Regions from separate parts of the Anaerobacillus sp. CMMVII genome, predicted to be linked through region 1. Evidence: a T-box and tRNA genes for the amino acid it is inferred to sense, from the RefSeq annotation. Region 1 holds a T-box; the other holds one or more tRNA genes.

What was found. A T-box is a leader RNA that pairs with one kind of tRNA and senses whether it is charged. The one in region 1 lies ahead of argS (arginine--tRNA ligase), so its partner is inferred to be a tRNA-Arg.
Region 2: it encodes a tRNA-Arg, which carries the amino acid that the T-box ahead of argS (arginine--tRNA ligase) is inferred to sense. The anticodon was not compared.

The regions. Positions count from the first base shown of each region.
Region 1 covers NZ_JACEHK010000006.1:185,168-188,331, reverse strand. The annotation lists gene H1D32_RS10100 (DMT family transporter) at 1-144, opposite strand, end outside; gene H1D32_RS10095 (DUF3231 family protein) at 310-1,296, shown strand; T-box leader at 1,341-1,548, shown strand; gene argS (arginine--tRNA ligase) at 1,701-3,164, shown strand, end outside.
Region 2 covers NZ_JACEHK010000010.1:133,860-137,023, reverse strand. The annotation lists gene H1D32_RS14155 (response regulator) at 1-1,114, opposite strand, end outside; gene H1D32_RS14150 (hypothetical protein) at 1,093-1,593, opposite strand; tRNA gene H1D32_RS14145 (tRNA-Arg) at 1,784-1,858, opposite strand; gene H1D32_RS14140 (hypothetical protein) at 2,159-2,518, opposite strand; gene H1D32_RS14135 (BrxA/BrxB family bacilliredoxin) at 2,747-3,164, opposite strand, start outside.

The DNA of each region.
Region 1 (3,164 bases):
GCCAAAAATCATTCCTAGAATGACAACATTAATAAAAGTAACAATCCAGACCCCATTATCACGGGAATGTGCCATTCCTTTTTTCAAAATAATATTTGTAATCGAAAAACAAATGGCAGATAGTAATACCAAAAGATAGCCCATTTGACACACCACTTACTTTTTCTATTTATTTGATCATTGTTTATTAAGATACTAAGAAGTAGTGATTTTTGTGCGCGTCCCATGATAATACTCAGGCAACATATTAAATGGACATAAGGAAATAATAACCTTGTGAACAAGAATATGTATAGAGGTGATACGATAATGAATTCAAGTGCAATTGACTTAACCGCTTCAGAGATCGGCTATTTATGGAATACATATCAGGCACAATGTATGAATATTTGTATGTTAACTTATTTTCAATCGACTGTTGAAGATGAGCTCATTGCAAAAATAAATACCTTAAATCTAAACACTAGTCAAAAGTATCGTAAAAGAATTGAAGAGATTTTCAAACGAGAGCAAATACCGATCCCACTTGGATTTTCAGAAAACGATGTAAAAGAAACCCAAGAAAAGCTCTATAATGATACATTCATCTTGTTTTTCCAATGGTTTGTTTCAAAGGGGAATTTAAACTACGGATCAATTGCAATCAACACGATCGCTAGAGAAGATGTATTTGATTTTTTTCAGGAGTATACATCTGAATCATTACAATTGCTCAATGATGCAAGAAGGCTTTTATTAGAGAAAGGTCTATGGGTTAGAGCCCCGTACATTCCTGCACCTACAGAGGTAGAATTTGTAGAAAAAGAAAGTTTTCTTAATGGTTGGTTTGGTGACAAACGTCCTCTCACAGGTGTGGAGATCGCAAGTACATTTTATAATATTATTACAAATTCCATTGGTTTAAGTCTAATAACTAGTTTCATTCAAGTAACCGAAAGCAAAGACATTCAAGATTACTTTATTAGAGGGAAAGAAGTTGCTATCAAACATATTGAGGTTCTTTCTAATGTATTAAAGGCGGAAGAAATTCCTGTTCCATCGACATGGAATTATGGGATTACGTCCTCTACAATTTCACCGTTCTCTGAAAAATTAATGTTAAGTTTTATCGCCTTATTAAACGGCCAAGGGATTAATAATTATGGTGTGGCCGTTTCTACGTCAGCAAGGAGAGATGTTGCGATGCACTTTACCCGCCTAGCAGCTGAGGTAGGATCCTATTCAGATGATGGTGTCGAATTATTAATCGATAAAAATTGGTTAGAAACTCCACCACATGCTCCAAAACGTCAGTAAACAGTTGATTTTTCATGGATTTTTATATATAATGTCAAAAATATCAAAATTCTATGAAGAAGAGAGTAATTTTGTAAATGCTTGAAGCGAGTTAGGGATGGTGGAAGCCTAATAGACATTGCATAATGAAGCGCACTTCTGAGAAGCAGCCTGAACATAAGTAGGGTGTAGTCGGGGAAACCCGTTATCAGTTATTCAAGAAGGTTCAGTTTGAACAATAAGAGTGGTACCGCGGGTAATCTCGTCTCTAATGATAGAGGCGGGATTTTTTTGTTTACGCTGTTTTCTGAAGGGAAGTAAGAAATACGTTTGAAGTGCGCAGAAATAAGGAATTTTTGTTCATAAAGCTAAACTGTTCGCGGATCTGTTGTTAAAGAAACGATAAAAAATGAAGGGTGATGGAGATGGAATTGAAACAAATTTTTGCTAATGAAATAACGTCGCATTTAAACGACATGTTGGAGCTTGAGGAGGCTCAGAAGCTAATTGAAAAACCAAAGTATGAAGAGCAAGGAGATCTAGCATTTCCCTGTTTTACACTTGCTAAACTAGCAAGAAAGGCACCGACCGTAATTGCTACTGAATTAGCTTCAAAGCTACAACATCCACTTTTTGAGAAGGTCGTTGCTGATGGTCCTTACGTCAACTGTTTCCTAAACAAAGAAACTGTTAGTAAAGAGACCCTACAAACGATCGTTCGGTCTGAATCAAACTATGGGACGTTAACGTTTGGAAAAGATAAAACAATCGTCATTGACTTTTCTTCACCTAATATCGCTAAACCGTTTTCGATGGGGCACTTGCGATCAACGGTAATCGGGAATTCACTGGCTAAAATCGTTGAAAAATGTGGTTTTACAGCGGTAAGTGTAAACCATCTAGGAGATTGGGGAACTCAATTTGGAAAACTAATCGTCGCTTATCAACTCTGGGGTGATGCGGCTCAGGTACAAGCTGATCCGATTAAAGAATTATTGGCACTTTATGTAAAATTCCATGCAGAAGCTGAACATACCCCAACCCTAGAGGACGATGCACGTTTATGGTTTAAAAAATTAGAAGAAGGTGACGTAGAAGCGCTAAAACTGTGGAAATGGTTTCGTGACGAATCTCTGCAAGAGTTTTCAAAGATCTATGATCTCCTAGGTGTTTCCTTTGACTCCTATCAAGGTGAAGCGTTTTATAACGACAAAATGGATCTAACGATTGATATGCTTACGAAAAAGCAACTACTTACAAGTTCTGAGGGGGCAGAAGTTGTTGACTTGCAGGAGTTTGACCTCCCGCCTTGCTTAATTAAAAAGTCAGATGGAGCAACATTATATGCAACAAGAGATTTAACTGCTGCATTGTATCGACAGCAACAATACAATTTCGAAAAAACCTTATATGTTGTCGGCCAAGAACAAAGTCTTCACTTCAAACAAGTGTTCTTGGTACTAGAAAAAGCAGGTTTTGAATGGGCTAAAGAATTGATCCACATTCCTTTCGGGTTTATTTTAAAAGATGGAAAAAAGATGTCGACAAGAAAAGGGAAAATCGTCCTCCTAGAAGAAGTAATTACCGAAGCAGTTGAGTTAGCAGAAAAGAATATCGAAATGAAAAATCCAATGTTAGCAAATAAAGCTGAAATTGCCAAAATGGTCGGGGTTGGCGCGATTATTTTCCATGATCTAAAAAACGAACGACAAAACAATGTCGAGTTTTCACTAGAGGAAATGTTGAAGTTTGAGGGAACTACCGGCCCCTATGTACAGTATACTCACGCGAGAGCTTGCTCGATCTTAAGAAAAGCAGACCATACTGTGGTAACTGACAATGTAAAAGGGTTAAATGATCCATTCGGCTGGACTGTCTTGAAATTACTA
Region 2 (3,164 bases), on a different contig from region 1:
CCCACTTCCTTTTCATTGGAATATGTAGCGTAAAGACTGTCCCTTTTCCCTGCTTACTATCAATATCAATAATACCGTCTACCCGATCAATAATAGCATGAACAAGGAAGAGGCCTATTCCTCTGCCTTCTTTTTGTTTTGTCGAGAATCCTCTTTTAAACATCTTTTCCTGTATGTCTTCTAGGATACCGTCTCCACTATCACCTACTTCGATAGTTAAGAATTCTCCTGTCTCTTTGATAGAAAAACTGATTTGTTTTAGTTCCTTATTTGTTTCTATTAACTCATCGATACTATTATCTATTAAGTTACCACATATGATAACAAGGTCATGGATGGTCGTTCCTTCTGGGTAATTTATAAAGTTGCTTTCATGATTAAACTTTAGTTTTATCCCTAATTCTTTACACCTGCTATGTTTACCTAGCAATAACCCAGCAAGACTATCATCATGTATTTGATGCGTAATTAACGATGTTAGTTCAGCTTGTTCTTCAGAAAGCTCAAATATATAATCTAAGGCTTTCTTACCCTGATCAAGTTGTATTAATCCTGCTACTGTGTGAAGCTTATTAGAATATTCATGCGCTTGAACTCTTAAAGCATCAACAAAAGCTTGTACTCCTGTTAGCTCTTGAGCAAGTCTTGTTACCTCCGTTTTATCTTGAAAAATTGCCAAGGCACCAATTGTTTTCCCTTGAACAGTAATTGGAATTCGATTGCTCAATATTGCCCGATCATTAATAAAAAACTCTCGCTGTAATAAAGGTTTTCCAAGCCTTAATACTTCCGGGAGTCTCGTGTCGGGTATCACGTTCTGAATTTTCTCTCCAACTACGTCTCCATTTACATTCACTATTTCTTTTGCTGCTTGATTAATTACAGTAATCCTTTCGTTTTGATCAATAGCAATGACACCGTCCCGAATTGCGTTGAATGTCGCTGTTCTTTCTACTAACAATCTCGCTAATTGGTCAGGTTCGATCTGGAAGGTTTGTTTTTTGATATGATTTGCTAGTAACCACGCACCCCACATCCCAAATATTACGGCAAATAAAAAAACGTAGGACATTGACTTTCCAATTTCCTTAATTAGTTGACTATGACTAGGCAAAACATTACCAGCAACAACAACACCAACTTGTTCACTCTTTTCATTGATAATCGGTACAAAAGATCGAACTGTAATTCCATGATCTCCTGAAGCAATAGAGGTATATATGTGTTCAGAAAATGCGGGTCTTCATCTCCACCAAAAAATTTTGTACCTATCCGCTCCTTAATTGGGTGAGTTAATCTAACTCGATCCATGTTTAAGATAATAATATAATCAGCATTATTTATAACTCTAAACCTTTCAGCGATTGGTTGGAGAATGTCAGAAGCATCTTTACTATTAATTTCATCTTGAATAAGCTTATATTGAGAGACTAATTGTGCGGTAATTAATGTTCTCTTTGATAACTCTTCTTCCTTTGTTTTCGCCATATAACCTAATAGAATAATACCACCAATTAATAACGAAAAGATAACGACACCTAAGGATAGAAAAGTTATTTTCCAGCGTATTGGTAAATGTTTAAATCCTAACATTACTGCCTCCCAATTCTTTACCTAGACCTGAATTTAATAGCGCTTTCAATTTTATTTAAATATACCACAATATAATTTAATTAACTTAAAATTAAAAAAATTTCTCTAAAAGTTTTGAAGTTAAAGTTCTCTAAACAAACAAAAAAGACTTCAAGAAAATATTTTCCTTGAAGTCTTTATAAGTTATGTATGGCGCGCCTACCAGGATTCGAACCCAGAATCCGAGAGCCGAAATCTCGTGTGATATCCATTTCACTATAGACGCAATTTATTAAGGGACAATAAAAAATATACCATATATAATAGTTGTGTGTCAACAATTTCATTTTAAGGCTCTTTTCTAAAACATTGTTGCATATTAACCTAATAAATTGAAAAATTCCTTCGATGAAGATATTACCCAATAAATTTAGTAAGAAAAGAGCAATACATACTAAATAAGTAGTGAAATTTTAGTATGTATGTGTAAAAATCCGACTTTTGGGATTTTTACGAAAGCAACAATTCTTGCGAAAACAGCCAATTTTAAAGAGCGGAGTGAGATACATTCACTTCCGCTCACTATTTAGGCCTTTAGCTTTTCATGGTCTTGGAACATAGTTTCAAAACGCTCATTTAACTGTTCTTCAGTATAGCCAAGTCTGTATAATCTTGCAGCAAAATTTTGTGCCCATAAGGATGAGCGTTCTGCTATCTTTTTGTATTTCTTCTGCTTGGCAGCCTTTGATTCTTTCGCACGGCTTTCAGCGTTTGACATTAAGTTTTCAATAATAAATAAACCCTTCCAAACATCTTCTTCTGCTAAGTCATCAGAAGCCTCACTAAAATGCTTAATTACAGTCTTATAATACTGATCGAATTCTTCAAAAGGGATTTCTTCATCCATATTTAAGTATTCATGAATTTTTACATATAACTCTTGCACTGTTGCACTCTCCTTTTAATAACTACTTAGAAATTGTTGCGCTTTTTCCAAGTGAAAGACGGTAGCTTGTATAAACTACACATATACAAGTTTAAATTATAGCACTAGAAAAACTTGACTTCAAGGTAATTCTCGATCAATAAAAATGAGGCTGACCCTTAGCTAGTATTAGTCTCCACTACAATCTAAAACGTAGTGAGCTAAACTTTGGACAGCCCCATTTGTTACTTATAGATATTCGTCAAAATACTTCTCAAGTTTTTGAACAACTTGAACAGGCTCGTGACCTTCAATTTCATGTCTTTCGATCATTGCTTTAATTTCACCATCTTTAATAATTGCAAACGATGGTGACGATGGGGCAAAGCCTTTAAAGTAGGTTCTGGCTCTTTCAGTTGCGTCTTTATCTTGCCCTGCAAAAACAGTAACAAAGTGATCTGGTTTTTTCTCGTAATTAGCCATATATGCAGCTGATGGACGAGCAATTCCACCTGCACAACCACAAACTGAATTAATGTAAACCAAAGCTGTTCCTTCTTTTCCTAAAACAGCATCCACTTCTTCTGGAGTAGTTAATTCTTTATAACCTGCATCAACCATTTCTTTTCTTGCGCCATTAATAACATCATTGTAAAAACTAAATTCC